2 regions of the Georgenia sp. M64 genome follow, and region 2 is predicted to be linked to the other one. Evidence: riboswitches for the same ligand, from Rfam matches in the RefSeq annotation. Region 2 holds a riboswitch; the other holds the start of a gene.

What was found. Region 2 has a riboswitch for thiamine pyrophosphate ahead of AAEM63_RS01070 (YkoF family thiamine/hydroxymethylpyrimidine-binding protein). Riboswitches for the same ligand answer to the same signal wherever they lie in the genome.
Region 1: another riboswitch for thiamine pyrophosphate. It lies ahead of AAEM63_RS17385 (thiamine ABC transporter substrate-binding protein); the one in region 2 lies ahead of AAEM63_RS01070 (YkoF family thiamine/hydroxymethylpyrimidine-binding protein).

What each region holds. Positions count from the first base shown of each region.
Region 1 covers NZ_CP145809.1:3,908,843-3,916,471, forward strand. The annotation lists gene AAEM63_RS17375 (ABC transporter ATP-binding protein) at 1-134, opposite strand, end outside; gene AAEM63_RS17380 (iron ABC transporter permease) at 242-1,942, opposite strand; gene AAEM63_RS17385 (thiamine ABC transporter substrate-binding protein) at 1,944-3,029, opposite strand; TPP riboswitch at 3,080-3,185, opposite strand; gene AAEM63_RS17390 (DUF4235 domain-containing protein) at 3,210-3,473, opposite strand; gene mnhG (monovalent cation/H(+) antiporter subunit G) at 3,549-3,995, opposite strand; gene AAEM63_RS17400 (monovalent cation/H+ antiporter complex subunit F) at 3,992-4,498, opposite strand; gene AAEM63_RS17405 (Na+/H+ antiporter subunit E) at 4,495-5,163, opposite strand; gene AAEM63_RS17410 (Na+/H+ antiporter subunit D) at 5,160-6,776, opposite strand; gene AAEM63_RS17415 (Na(+)/H(+) antiporter subunit C) at 6,773-7,297, opposite strand; gene AAEM63_RS17420 (Na+/H+ antiporter subunit A) at 7,294-7,629, opposite strand, start outside.
Region 2 covers NZ_CP145809.1:246,838-254,466, reverse strand. The annotation lists gene AAEM63_RS01085 (energy-coupling factor transporter transmembrane component T) at 1-742, opposite strand, end outside; gene AAEM63_RS01080 (ABC transporter ATP-binding protein) at 739-2,595, opposite strand; gene AAEM63_RS01075 (ECF transporter S component) at 2,592-3,188, opposite strand; gene AAEM63_RS01070 (YkoF family thiamine/hydroxymethylpyrimidine-binding protein) at 3,200-3,919, opposite strand; TPP riboswitch at 3,971-4,079, opposite strand; gene AAEM63_RS01065 (hydantoinase B/oxoprolinase family protein) at 4,293-6,272, opposite strand; gene AAEM63_RS01060 (hydantoinase/oxoprolinase family protein) at 6,269-7,629, opposite strand, start outside.

The sequences.
Region 1 (7,629 bases), 520 kb from region 2:
GCCCGGAGCAGGGACGACTTGCCCGACCCGGAGGGACCGAGCAGGGCCACAACCTCTCGGGCGGCGACGTCGAGGTCCACCGCGTCGACCGCCGTCGTGGCGCCGTAGCGCACCACCACCCCGCGCAGCCGCAGGCCGGTCGCACCGGACTCGCCGGTCGCACCCGCCTCGCCGGGTGCGACCGGCGACGCGGTGTCCGTGGCCGTCGCGGCGGTGTCCGTCACGCCCGCCCGGTCCGCCCTCACCACGGGGTCGCCTCCGCCGTCCGGAGCCGTTCGGCGAGCGCCATGACCGAGGCGGTGAGCACCGCCAGGACCACCGCGGCCGCCATGGCCATCCCGTAGCTCTCCGCGCCGGGCCGGCCGATGAGCCGGAAGATCACCACCGGGAGGGTGGGCCGGTCGGGCCGTGAAAGGAACGAGGTCGCCCCGAACTCCCCGAGCGAGATGGCGAAGGCGAACCCGACCGCCAGGCCGAGGGAGCGCACGAGGAAGGGCCCGTCGACGGTGGCCAGCACGCGGGCCGGGCCGGCGCCGAGCGTGGCCGCGGCCTCGCGCAGGCGCGGGTCGATCGCCCGCAGCACCGGCAGGACCGTGCGCACGACCATCGGTACGGCGACGACCGCCTGCGCGACGGGCACGAGGACCAGGGAGGAGCGCAGGTCCAGCGGGGGCCGGTCCAGGGTGATGAGGAAGCCGAACCCCACCGTGACCGCCGAGACCCCGAGCGGCAGCATGAACAGGGCGTCGAGGACACCGACGGCGCGGCGCCCCGACCGCGACCGCGGGCGGCGGGAGACGACGAGGGCCACCAGGGTGCCGACGACGACGGCGAGGACGGTGGCGTCGACCGCCACGCGCAGGGAGTTCGCCGTCGCCTCCCACACCGTGACGCTCAGCGTGCCGGGCCCGCCCGTGGTCCCGAGGTTGACGTAGTTCTCCAGGCCCCACCCTCCGCCCGGGTTGCGGAAGGAGCGCACGAGGAGGCCGACGAGCGGCAGCGCCAGCAGTCCGGCGACGACGACCGCGGTGACCCCGGCGGGCACGAGGTCCGGCCCCGGCCGCCACCGCCCGCGCGGGCCCCGCTCGAGGACCCGGAGGGGGTGGGCCGCCGCCGCGGCGGCGCCCAGCCGCAGCGCCCGCTCCTGGCCGGCGCGGGTGCGGGCGGCCACCCCCAGGGCGAGCGCGACGACGACGAGCTGGACGACCGAGAGGACCGCCGCGGCCCGCAGGTCGAGGAACTGGGTGGTCTGGACCCAGATCTCGGTCTCGATCGTGCCGAACCGCAGGCCGCCCAGGACGAGCACCACCCCGAACGCGGTCGCGCAGAACAGGAACACCACCGACGCCGCGGACGCGATCGCCGGGGCCAGGGCGGGCAGGGTGACCGTGCGCAGCGCCCGGGCCGGCGAGGCGCCCAGCGCCCGGGCGGCCTGCTCGGCGCGCGGGTCCAGCCGCTCCCACATCCCCCCGACCGTGCGCACGACGACGGCGTAGTTGAAGAACACCAGGGCCAGGACGATCGCGGTGAAGGTGCCGTCGAGGCCGAGGAACCCCAGCGGGCCCCCCTCGGCGAGCAGCGACCGGAAGGCCACGCCGACGACGACGGTGGGCAGCACGAACGGGACGGTGACGAACGCCCGCAGCGCGGCGCGGCCGGGGAAGCGGGTGCGGTAGAGCAGGTACGCGCCCGGGATGCCCAGGAGCAGGGAGCCGGCCGTGCCGAGCACCGCCTGGGCGAGGGTGAGGCCGAGGATCCGCCACGTGCGGGGCCGGGAGAAGACCTCCGCGAACCCGCCGAGGTCGACCCCGCCGTCGGCGACGAACCCCCGGCCCACGAGGGCCAGGACGGGCCAGGCGAAGAACACCGCGAGGAACGCCAGCGGCACGGCGGCCGCGAGCGCCCAGAGGGGTCCCGCCCAGGACGGGCGCGTCGTCGTCACCTCAGCCGATCACGATCTCGGTCCAGGCGGCGATCCAGTCCTCGCGCTCGGCGGCGATCTGCTCGGCGGGCACGTCGTGCGGGTCCTCCGCCAGCGGCGCGTGCGCCGCCCACGCCTCGGGGAGGGGGGCCGTGGTGTCGACCGGGTACATGAACATCTGGCCGGGGATGTCGGCCTGGACGTCGGCCGAGACGAGGAGGTCGACGAAGGCGCGGGCACCCTCGGGGTTCTCGGCACCGGCGATGACGCCGGCGTGCTCGACCTGGCGGAAGCAGGTCTCGAGCAGGGCACCGGTGCGCGGGTCGCCGCCGCCCTCGGGCACCTCCGCCGCCGGGGAGGACGCGTAGGACAGCACGAGCGGGCGCGGGCCCGCGCCCTCGGAGCCGGAGAAGTCGACGTAGTACGCGTCGGACCAGCCCTCGACGACCTTGACGCCGTTGTCGGCCAGGTCTGCCCAGTAGTCCTGCCAGCCGTCCCCGAAGGCCCCGACGGTGGCGGCGAGGAAGGCCAGGCCCGGCGAGGACGTGGCGGGGTTGGTCACGACGAGGAGGTCGCGGTAGGCGGGGTCGGCGAGGTCCTCCAGCGTGACCGGCTCGGGCAGCCCGGCGTCGGCGAACCACTGGTGGTCGACGTTGACGCACACGTCGCCGACGTCGACCGGGGTGAGCGCCTCGTCGAGGACGTACTCGCCCGCCGAGTCCGGCAGGTCCGGCGACGTGTAGGGCTCGAGGACCCCGGCGTCGACCGCGCGGGCCGCGAAGGTGTTGTCGATGCCGTAGACGACGTCACCCAGCGGGGAGTCCTTCGTGAGGACGAGCTGGTTGACCAGCGCGCCGCCGTCGCCCGGGGCGACGAAGGTGAGCGAGTACCCCGTCTCGGCCTCGAAGTCCGCCAGGAGCTCCTCGCTGAGGGCGAAGGAGTCGTGCGTGACGACGGTGAGCTCCCCGCCGCCGGTGCTCCCGCCCGCGGGCTCGTCGCGCTCCCCCGCGGTGAGGCTGCAGCCGGCGAGGGCGAGGCCGACGGCCCCGATCGTCGCGGCGGTGCGGAGGGTCACGGTGGTGCGGGTCGTGCCGGCCGTGCTGGTCATGCGTCCTCCTCGGTCAAGGAGGGCCTGCACCACCGGCGCACGCCGGTGATGCAGGGAGAAACCCGACTTCCTTCGCCGGTGCTAACCGGTGCAGGTTCGAGGGTCTGCGGCTGCCCGCACTCTCAGCGCCGCCCGGGCGCTCCCCTGTCGTTCGCGAAGGAGCCTAGCACCCGGGACACCTCAGACCTTGTCCACCCGCTTCTCGACGGGACCACCGTAGAACTTGCTCGCCCCGCGCATGGCGTAGTGGCGCATGAGGCCGAGGATGGCGCCTGAGACGACCGTGAACGCGAAGACCTCCCAGGCGCGCACGCCGGGGTCGTCCTCGTCCGTGGGCGGCTCGTGCCCGGTGACGAGCTTCCAGCCGACGTCGACGAGCTTGTTGGTCGCCACGCCCGCCGCGAGCACCGCCCCGGTGCTGACGATCTTCCAGCCGATGTCCATGCGTCTCTCCCGTTCGTCGACGATGCCCCCGATCATGCCCGACGCCGGCCCTCGCCGCCGACCGAAGCGGGCCGGCTACCCGTCGGTCCCGGGGGCGTCCTGGCCGGCACCGTCGCCGGCGGCGCCGCGGGCCCGCTCGTCCGCCTCGGCCTCGCGCGCACCCTCGGTCCGGCGGCGGGAGGCACGCAGGTCCTCGGTGAGCTCGTCGACCACGAGCCCGGCCCCGTCGACCTTGCCGGTGCGGTACCCGGCCCGGCCGACCATGTGGGCCGAGATGGGGGCGGTGATGAGCTGGAAGGCGACGACGAGCACGAGCGTCCACACCAGGACCGGCTCCCGCACGGACAGGGCGACCCCGCCGAGCATGAGCACCAGCCCGAGCACCTGCGGCTTCGTGGCGGCGTGCATGCGGGAGAGCAGGTCCTGGAGGAAGAACACGGCGTAGGCCGCCACGAGGGTGAGGGTGCTGCCCAGGACGAGCAGCACCGCCCCCGCGACGTCGGCGACACCCTCCCAGGTCATCGGTCCCTCCCCACGTCGCCGACGGGCGTCTCCTCGGCCGGCAGCGGCTCGGTGCCCTCACCGGCCCCGGTCGCCGTGACGGTGCCGTCGTCGGTCATGTCGTCCCGGTCGGGCGTGGTCGGCGCGGAGGCGGAGGACGCGGGGGCGTCGGGGTCGTGCACGGGCGGCGCCTCGTCGTCGTCGGAGGCCTGCTGCTGGGCGAGGACCGCCCGCAGCTCCTCGCGGGTGAGGATGCGGGCCTCCTCGGCGCGGTCGACGGCGACGAAGCGGGCCAGCGTCACCGCGCCGACGAAGCCGACCACCGCCAGGACGAGCAGCACGGGGACGAGGTCGGTGCGGTCGGTCACGGCCGTGACCAGGGCGACGGAGCCGAGCGTGGCGGCCGTGACGACGTCGAGGCCGACCGCGCGGTCGAGCATGCTCGGTCCCCGCTCGATCCGCAGCAGGGCGAGGAGCCCGGCGAGGCCGAGCGCCACCGAGCAGAAGAGGTAGACGGCGATCATCGCGGCGCCCCCAGTCGTCCGGCGCGCGCGGACGGCCCGGGCGCGTACCCGGCGTCGGCGAGCTGGTCACGCGAGGCGAAGGCGCGCAGCAGCCGCTCCTCCTGCTCGAGCACGGAGCGGTGGGCGCTCTCGAGGCCGCCGGCGAGGTCGACGTCGAAGACGTGGATGTACAGCGTCCCGGTGAGCCGGTGGGCCTCGACGACGATCGAGCCGGGCACGAGGGAGACCATGCCGGCCGTGGCCGCGAGGTAGGTGTCGGAGTGCGAGCGCAGCTGCACCCGGATGACCGCACCCGTGGGGTGGTGGCGGCGCAGCACCATCCACGCGATCTGCACCGACGCCACGACGACGTCGGCCGCGAACCGGACGACGAGCCGCAGCACCCCGCCGGGGCGGAACCGCCCGTCGAACGGTGCCCGCGGCAGCGGGGCCAGCCACGTGACCACCAGCGCGACGATGAGACCTGCGACGGCGTTGGCGACCGTGAGGTCGCCCCACAGGAGCACCCACACGCCCGTCAGCCACGCCAGCGCACCCCACGACGTCCGCGGGCGCAGGCGCGGCCGGCGCGGGAGGGTTCGCCGGGCCGGCCCGACGGGGGCAGGCGCGTCAGGGGCCGGGGCGTCGGCGTTCGGGGCGCCGGGGGCAGGCGCGTCGGAGCTCACGAGCCGTCACCCCCGTCCGTCGCGGTCGGCAGCGGCGCGGGGTCGGTGTCCTCGGTCTCCTCCTCGGCGTCCTCGCGCCGCTCACCCTCCTGGGCCACGTCCGAGGACTCGCCCGTGCCGCGCTCGAAGTCCGGGAGGACGGCGGTGATGTACGGGGTGCGCGCCCGCAGGTCGGCCGCGGCGCGGTCGGTGTAGCCGTACAACGGGCCGGCCATGACGGCCAGGACGAGGGAGAAGACGACCATGCCGGCCGCCGGGAGGACCATCCCGCGCGGCGTGGTGGTCTCGGGCAGCGGCTCGGGGGCCTCCTGCCAGAACGCCATGTTCCACGCCTTGGTGATCGCGTAGAGGGTGAGGAGCGAGGTGACCAGACCGCCGGCGATGAGCGCGTAGGACATGCTGCCGCCCTCGGCCGCGGCGGCCTGGACGAGGCCGGCCTTGCCGAGGAACCCCGTCATCGGGGGGATCCCGGCGAGGTTCATCGCGGGGACGAAGTACAGCACCGCCAGGAGCGGGGCGACCTTCGCCAGGGAGCCCAGGCGCACCAGGGATGTGGTGCCGCCGCGACGCTCGATGAGCCCGGCGATGAGAAAGAGCGAGGTCTGGACGGTGATGTGGTGGGTGACGTAGAAGATCGCCGCCGACAGGCCCGCCTCGCTGCTGGTCGCGATCCCCCAGATCATGAACCCGATGTGGGAGACGAGGGTGAAGGAGAGCAGACGCTTGATGTCCTCCTGCGCCACGGCGCCGAGGATGCCCACGATCATCGTGGCCAGCGCCGCCCACTTGAGCAGGTCGTCCACGTGGCCGCCGGGGAAGAGGAGCACCTGGGTGCGGATGACCGCGTAGACGCCGACCTTGGTGAGCAGGCCGGCGAACACCGCGGTGACCGGCGCCGGGGCCGTGGGGTAGGAGTCCGGCAACCAGGCGGAGAGCGGGAAGATCGCGGCCTTGATCCCGAACGCGACGAGGAGCATGAGCTGCAGGACCGTCTGGGTCCCGGGCTCGATCTCGGGCAGACGGATGGCCAGCTGGGCGAGGTTGACGGTGCCCACCGCGGCGTAGACGAGCGCGATCGCGGTGAGGAAGACCATCGAGCTCACCAGCGAGACGACGACGTAGATCGTCCCGGCGCGGATCCGCTCACGCGTGCCCGAGAGGGTGATGAGCACGAAGCTCGACGCGAGGAGGATCTCGAAGCCGACGTAGAGGTTGAACAGGTCGCCGGCAAGGAAGGCGTTGGAGACCCCGGCCGACAGGACCAGGAAGGTCGGGTGGTAGATCGCCACCGGGGCGCCCTCGTCACCGTCGGCGATGCCCTGCGCGAGGGAGTACAGGAGCACCCCGAGGGTGACCGCGACCGAGACCACCAGGAGCAGGGCGGCCAGCCGGTCGCCCACCAGCGCGATGCCCACCGGGGCCGCCCAGCTCCCGACGTCGAGCACCACGGGACCGTCGTTGACCTCCACGAGCAGCGCGACGGCGACGCCCAGGACGACGGTGAGGGTGGAGACGGAGACGACGACCTGGACCTTGGGGTGACGGGCCAGGGCCAGCGCGAAGCCGGCCCCGATGAGGGGCAGGACCACCGGCAGGGCGACGAGCCAGCTCATCGCGCCTCCTCGTCGTCCGCGGCGAGGGCCGGGGCGTGGTGCCCGCTCGGGGCGTGCTCGCCGCCGAGGACGGCGGTCTCGTCGCGCGTGACCGCGGCGTCCTCGGCGAGGGTGGAGCCGGCGTCGTCGGTCGCGCGGGCGGAGACCTCGTCGCGGGCGGCGCGACGCGCGATGCGGCGGTCCTCGAGGTCGTCCTGGACCTCGTCGTGGCCGTTGAGCTGCCAGGAGCGGTAGGCCATGGCGAGGAGGAAGGCCGTCATCCCCAGGGTGATGACGATCGCCGTGAGGACCATCGCCTGGGGCAGCGGGTCGGACATGTCCTCCGGGGCGGTCTCCCCGATGAGCGGCGGGCCGCCCGCGCGGCCGCCGGCGATGAGCATGAGGACGTTGATCCCGTTGGAGATCAGGGCCACGCCGATGATGACCCGGGAGAGCGAGCGCTCGAGGATGAGGTAGACGCCGGTCCCGACGAGGACGGCGACGAGCAGCACGAGGGCGGCGGAGGGGGTCAGGTCGATCATCGCCGTCCTCCCGGCAGCGCCTCGGGCACCTCGGCGCGGTCGTCGCGGGCGGGCAGCGCGTCGTCGGCGAGCTGGGCGGGGTCGTCGAAGGCGACGTCGGGCGCCTGGTTGCCCTCGATCTCCCCCTGCCGGTCGACCTCGGCGCCGAGCGAGCGCAGGACGTCCAGGACGAGCCCGACGACCACGAGGTAGACGCCGGTGTCGAAGAAGAGGGCGGTGGCCAGGTGCACGGGGCCGAAGACCGGCAGGACGACGTCGACGATCGTCGTCTCCAGGACGGTGCCGCCGAAGAGCAGGGGCACGGCGCCGGCGCCGGCGGAGAGGAACAGCCC
Region 2 (7,629 bases):
CGGCCGCCACCACGGCGAGCACGCCGGCGGCGAACCACTGGTCCGCGCGCGTGACCACCACCGGCCGCCAGGTCGTCCGCGGCTCGAGCCCGAGCCCGCGCGACTCCAGCGCCTGCGCCATCCGCTCGCCCTTGCGCACCGAGACCACGAGCAGGGTGAATGCGACCCCGGCGAGGTGCCGGGGGCCGCGCGGCGGCCGGCCGCCGCCGAACGCGGCACGGACGGTGTGGGCGTGGCGGATGGTCGCCCACTCGCGCGGCATCTCCTGGAGCATCCGGTACCCGGCGAGGACGGCGTAGGTCACCCGGGCGCCGAGCCGGGCGTTGTGGTGCAGGCTCGTCATGAGGGCGACGCCGTCGGTGGAGGCCAGGAACCCGATGGCCAGCACCCCGATGAGCAGGGTGCGTCCCGCCAGCGCCGCACCGACGCTCAGCCCCTCGACCGTCACGCGCAGCGCCCCGGCCTGCCACAGCACCTCACCGGGCCGGGCGAGCGCGTTGACCATGAGCACCCCGATGGCGAACAGGACGAACGGCACGTGAGCGACGACCAGCGAGCGCGGCGCGAGCCGGGTCGACGCCGCGACACCCCCGAGCGCGAGCACGTACAGCACCGCCGGGGTCACCGGGTCCAGGACGAACATCACTACCAGCGAGACGACGGTCAGCAGCGCGAGCTTGACGGTCGGGTTCCGCCGGGCCAGCGCGGAGTCCACCAGCGGCGCCGCGGAGAAGGCGCTCACCGGCCGACCCCCACCGTGGCGTCGAGCTCGCGCAGGACGTGCGCCACCGCGTGTGGAGGCACGTGCTCGAGCAGCCAGGCGACCAGCGGCGGGACCCGCACCCCGGCGCGGGCGAGCAGCGCGGCGTCGCCGAGGACCGCCGCGGTCGGGCCGTCGGCGAGCAGCCCGCCGTCGCCGAGCAGGACCACGCGGTCCGCGAGCGCGGCGACGGCCCGGAGGTCGTGGCTGGCCAGGACGACGGCGGTGCCCGCGGCGGCCGTGTCGCGCAGGGTGGCCAGGGTCGCGACGGCATCTCGGCGGTCCAGGCCGAGGGTGGGCTCGTCGGCGAGGAGGGCCGGCCGGTCGTGGGCGAGCATCGCGGCGAGGCTGAGGCGTCGCTTCTCGCCGCCCGAGAGCCGGAACGGGTTCTGCTCGGCGAGGTGCTCGAGCCGGTGCCGGCGCAGCCGGTCTGCCACGACCGCCTCGGCGTCCCCGCCGGCCAGGCCGTGGGCGATCTCCTCCCGCACGGTGTGGGCGAGGAACTGGTGCTCGGCGTTCTGGAAAACCAGTCCCGGCCGCGCCCCGGTGACCTCGCCGGCGAGCGGCTCGAGCAACCCGGCGAGCGTGAGCAGCAGGGTGGACTTGCCGACGCCGTTGGCGCCGAGGATCGCGACCACCTCCCCCGCGCCGACCTCGAGGTCCACGCCGGCGAGAACCGGAGCCGGTTCCACAGTGGGTCGACGACGCCGACCCCGCCGCCCGCGCGTCCCGTCCCCGCGCCCGACGGCGAGGGACCGGGCCGCGATCACCGGCCCGGCGCCTCCGGCGTCGACCCCACCGGCCTCCCCGGCGACGTCCGCACCAGCCGCCCCGGCGCCGCCCCGCCCAGCCTCCCCGACCCCGTCCGCCTGCTCGGCCAGCGCCGTGAGCAGGGCGGTGTTGGCGGCTGCGCCGAGCCCGCCGGGAGCGCCGGTGAGCGCCTGGAGCTCGGTCTCGAGCGGCAGCCAGCACCCCGCGGCGTGCAGCGCTGACGCGTGGTCCCCCAGCACCGCGGCGGTGGGACCGTCGGCGAGGACCGTGCCGTCGTCGGCCAGGGCCAGCGCCCGGCCCGGGAGCCCAACGACGCCCTCGGCACCCGCCCACTCGTCGAGCCGGTGCTCGACCAGCACGACCGCCGGCCGGTACCGCTGCGTGGCCGAGTCGAGCGCGTCGCGGACGGCGGCGATCCCGGCCGGGTCGAGCATCGACGTCGGCTCGTCGAGGAGCAGCACCTCGGGCTCGGTGACGAGCGCCGCGGCGAGCGCGACCCGCTGCGACTCCCCGCCGGACAGCGTCGCCGTCGCCCGCCCGCGCAGCCCGGTCGCCCCGACGACGTCGAGCGCCGCTGCGATGCGCGGGCCGATCGTCGCGGGATCGGCGCCGTGGTTCTCCAGCGGCAGGGCGAGCTCCTGCTCCACGTGCGGCAGGCAGACGGCGGCCGCGGGGTCCTGCGCGAGCACACCCAGGTGGCGAGACCGCTCGACGACGGTCGTCTCCGCCGTCGCCGTCCCGCCGCCCGACCTCGAGCCCGATCCGACGGCGACCGACCCGGCCACCGCCGCGGTGACCGAGTGCGGCACGACGCCGGTGATGAGCTGCAGCACGGTCGACTTCCCCGACCCGGACGCGCCCAGCACGATCACGTGCTCACCCGGCGCGAGGCGGAGGGAGACCCCGCGCAGCACCGGGTCCGGCCGGCGCGGGAAGGTGACGGAGACGTCGTCGAGCGCGACGGCCGCTCCACCGGGCGCGAGCGTCTCCGCCTGATCGGGTGGCCCGGCGGACGTACGACCGACGTCCTCCAGGGCGACGCGGTCACTCAGGGGCTCGGTCACGCCCGGACCGTCTCGCGGCCGATCGCGAAGTTGTCCACGACGCCGGTGCGGGCGAGGGCGTCGACGACCACCTTCGCGAGCAGACCGCCCAGGACGATGCCCGAGAGGCACTGCACCACCAGGCGCAGCGCGAAGATGTCCTGGCCGTACCAGCCGGCGCGGAACGCTGAGTAGAAGAACACCAGGCCCGCGCCGAGCAGCCCGGAGAGGGCGAAGACGCCCCAGGTGTACCTCTTGTAGCGGGTGAGCGCGAAGGGCAGCTCGGAGCCGATGCCCTGGATGGCGGCGGCCACCACGAGCATGGGGCCGACCGGTGAGCCGAGGAAGACGACCTCGACCACGGAGGCGAGGATCTCCGCGGCGATCCCGGCTCCGGGGCGGCGGATGATGGCGATGGCGATCGGCGCGACGAGCAGCCAGCCCCCGAGGAGGACGTGCTGGGCGAGGTCTCCGGCAGGGCCCATGAGGATGCTCAGGCCGTTCCAGGCCTGGACGAGCGCCCAGTAGACGAAGCCGAAGACGACGCCGAGGACCACCATGAGGACGAGGTCCTTCATGGCCCAGCGGCGGGCGGAGGCGGCGGTGACGTTCATCGACGGCCCCCTCACGCCTGTGCCGGGCTCGGCGAGCCCACGGAGATCGTCAGGTGGGTGACGACGTGCGGCACCTCCGTGCCCACCTGGGCCCAGGCGTCGACGGCGGTCGCGACGACGTCGGCCACGTCCCCGGTGAGCCTCGTGGCGTAGTGCGCCGGGCTCGCGGCGACGCCGCGGCGTTGGGCGGCGGCGATCGCGCCCTCGATGTGGGCCATGTGGTCGCCGGCGTCGGACCCGCCGTCGAGCAGCGGGTACAGGGACCACTGGGCCGCCGCGCGGATGCCGGTCGGTTCGATCGCGACCGGCTCGGCGTGCGGCAGGCCGGTGACGGTGAGGTCGCAGCTCACCTCGCCCGGGCAGCCCCGGGAGAGCAGGACGTGGGCGACCACGTGCCCGCCGCCCGAGCGTCGCGACGCCGCGGCGACCAGCGCCGTCAGGTACGCGGCCAGCCGCTGCTCGGCCGGTGCGGTGCGGGCGCCGACGTAGGTGCTCACCTCGTCGGTCTCGGTGACCAGGCCCGCGGTGAGACCGGCGGCCTCGACGTCGGCGAGTGCGCCGAGGATGACCCCGACGAAGTCGTCGGTGTGCGGGTGGAGGCTCAGGCGCATCCCGACGCCGAGCCGGTCGGGCGTGGCTCCCGGTGCGGGTGCGGGTGCACCGGTCGGCGCCGGTGCCGGTGCACCGTTCGGCGCCGGTGCGGTGGTGGTGCGGTCGGTCTGGGTGCTCATCACGGTCCCTTCTCGGGCCCGCGGGTACGTCGAGACCCGCCCACGTCTGCACGTGGGGCAGGTGCCCTGCTCCCTACGCCGGTACGAACCGGATCAGGTAAACGGGTCTGCGGACTCTCCGCACTCTCAGCGCCACATCAGCGCTCCCCGGGGGTTGGCCTCACGCTAGCCCGGCCCGCTGACCGGCGCCAACACCCGCCCGCAGAGCGAGACCCATCGCAACCCGGCGTGAGGACAACAAGCGGAAGACAATGTCAGGACATCCCTGACGTTGTCTTCGGCGAGGGATGGGGCGCGGCCCGCTCGAGGCGCCGAGACTCACCGCCGCGCCAACCTGTCGGCGCGGCGTCGTCAGATGCTCACGAGCCCGCGGCTACGACCCGCCGAGCAGCGCCCCGAGCCGGCGTCGTGCCGCCTCGAGCTCCCCGTCCGCCGTGTCGACCCCGGGGAAGCCGGCCGGGAGGACGGCGAGGACCTCCCGGACGATCTCGATCTTGCGAGCGCTCCGGCGGCCGACCGGAAGGGCGTCCAACGCCTCGACGAGCGCGTCGTGGAGATCCTCGGTGAAGACGGCGTCCCAGCGCTCACGCGCGAGTCCACGCCCCGAGCCGGTGCTCGGGCGCTCCTCGCGAAGGTGAGCGGTCTCGGTCTCGTCGAGAGTGAGGCCATCGGTCACGGCGACGCCGTAGTCCGCGCGCGCGCGCTCACGTGTCACGAGCCCCCGGCGGACGTCGTCGAGCACGGCGGCGACGTCACGCTCGAACGGATCGCCGTACCCGCCACCACCGGGGGTCCGGATGGTCACGACATCGCCGGGGTCGAGCGGCAGCACGTCGACCGTGCGGACCCGCACGGCTCGGTCGGTCCCCTCGTTGATGACGATCTCCGCCGTCAGCCCCGGGGACCCGCCCATCGCCCCCCAGGGCGCGAAGACCTGCCGCTCCAGGCCACGGGCCAGGAGGGAGCTGGTCCCGTCCACCCGGAACACGAGCTCGAGCCCCATGCCGCCGCGCCAGGTGCCAGGGCCACCGGAGTCGGGCCGTAGCCCGTACCGCAGGATCCGGGCGCCGAGCTCGGCCTCGACAGTCTCGACGGGGTTGTTCGAGAGGTTGGAGATCCCGGCGTCGCGGCCGTCGACCCCGTCGCCGCCGTAGCGTCCCCCGGTGCCACCGACCATGGGCTCGACCACCTGGACGTTCTGCCCCGTGCCCGTCTCCTCGGCCAGGACCACCGGGATGACGACGCCGCTGCTGGCCGCCGGAACGATGCGCGGAGCCGCCTGGATGAGCGCCCCGGACAGGGCGTCGTTGACCCGGGAGGCGGTGGCGTGCCGGACCCCGACGGCGGCCGGCTCGACGGCGTTGACCACGCTCCCGGGCGGCGCGGTGATGCTGATGAGGTCCATGAGCCCGCCGTTGAGAGCGAGGTCGGGGTCGATGGTGCCGATGAGCGCGAGCACGCGCGTGGTCAGCCAGGCGTGCGGCCGGCCGAAGGAGGCGATGTTGAACGCCGCTGCCACCTGCGGGTCGGTGCCGGTGAAGTCGATGTGGATGCGCCCGTCGTCCACGGTGACCGTCACCGAGATCCGCACCGGCACCGGTGAGACGGCGTCGTTGTCGAGGAGGTCGACGAACCGGTAGGTGCCGTCGGTCAGCGACCGCAGCGCCTCGCGGGCGCGCTCGCGGGTCCTCGCCACGGCGCTCTCCCCGCCCTCCAGCACGGCGGCGCGGCCGTGCTGTGCGGCGACCTCGCCGACCCGGCGTCGCCCCGTGGCCAGGGCGCTGACCATGGCCTGGAGGTCTCCGCGGTTCGCCTCGGGCGTACGCGTGTTGGCGAGGAGGAGCGCCTCGACGTCCGGCACCGTCGTCCCGCCGCGCACCAGGCGAACCGGCGGGATGCGCAGACCCTCGGCGAAGATCGAGTCGTTGAACGGAGAGACCGACGACGGCACGCGGCCGCCGATGTCGGAGCAGTGGATGAACGCCCACCCGTAGGCGACCACCTCGCCGTCGAGGAAGTAGGGCGCGACCATCTGGATGTCCGGCAGGTGGGTGGCGAGACCGCCCGTGCGGTACGGGTCGTTGGCGACGACGACGTCTCCCGGTTCGAGCGGTCCGGCCACCTCGGCGGCCCGGACGGTCTCGAGGACGTCGAGCCCGACGAAGCCGGACACGCCGATGGCCTTGGGGTAGGCGACGAACCGTCCGTCCGGGCCGGCGATGGCGCAGCAGAAGTCGGCCGTCTCCTTGACGTAGAGGGACCGGCTCGTCCGCTGCAGCGTCAGGCACATCTCCTCCGAGACGGCGGCGAGCTTGGCCGCGACGATGCCGAGGTCGACGTTCGTGAGCGTCATGGCGTGTCCTTCCGCAGGCGCAGGTTTCCCGCCTCGTCCGCTGCCGCGGCCCACCCGGGTGGGACCACGACGGTGGTGTCGCCCTGCTCGACGAGCGCCGGGCCGGCGACGGCCGCTCCGCCCACCCCGATCGCGGAGCGCTCCACCACCGGGGTCTCGTGCCAGCGTCCGTGCCACCTCAGGGGCCGTCGCTCGGCGGCGGCACCGCCGGTGCCGTCGGCCGCGCCCCGGCGTCGTTCGTGGACCGGGAGCACCGGCTCCGGCCCGACGACGGCGAGCCGCACGGTGGCGACCTCGATGGTCGCCGCCGGGTCGGAGAAGTCGTAGAGCCGCTCGTGCTCGGCCCCGAACGCTGCGACGACCTGCGCCGTCGTCAGCTCGACCGCATCCTCGAGCGGGCCCTCCGCCAGCGGGACGGTGATCTCGTAGGCCTGCCCGAGGTACCGCATGTCGGCCGTGACTCTGGCGACGGACGCCTCGACGGGTGCCCCGTTGTCCACGATCCACGCACGGGCCCGCGCGAGCAGGTCGTCCAGGACCTGACGGACGTCGCGGAACGTGGCCTCCGTCAGCGGCCGCCGCAGGCTTCGCGCGAAGTCGCTGCGCAGCGGCGCCACGGCGGCGCCGAGCGCGCAGTACGTCGCCGCCGCACCCGGGACGAGGATCTCGGTGACCCCGACCTCCTCCGCCAGGAGCGCGGCGTGCGTAGGACCGGCTCCACCGAAGGGCACGAGGGTGAGGTCAGCCGCCTCGTGACCGCGTTCGGCCAGGCGCTTGCGCAGCTCGGTGGCCATCTGCGCCGTCGCGACGCGCAGCACGGCGTCGGCGGCCGCCACCGCCCGCTCGTCCTCGTCGGCGCGGCCCGGCAGACGCAGGTCGTCGGCGACGCCGGCGAGCGCCTCGACCGCCCGGTGCCGGAAGAGCGGGACCTCGCCGTGGAGGAAGTGCTCCGGGGCGATGAACCCCGAGACGAGATACGCGTCGGTGATCGTGGCGTCGACACCGCCGAGCCCGTAGCACGCCGGCCCGGGGACGGCGCCGGCGCTGCGGGGGCCCACCCGCAGCGCGGCCGACCCCCCGGCGGTGTCGATCCAGGCGATGGAGCCGCCGCCGGCGCCGATGGCGTTGACGTCGACGACGGGCAGGATCAGCGGGAGACCACCGACGTGGGACCCCGTCGTCAGCGCACCGCGGCCCTGGAGGACGACGGCGATGTCGCTGCTCGTGCCGCCCATGTCGAAGGTGACCGCCCGGCCGCCGGCCCCGAGCGTCCGGGCGGCGGCGGTGACGCCGGAGGCCGGGCCGGACAGCACGGTCTCCAGGGGCCGTCTCAGCGCGGCCGCCACCGAGAGCGTGC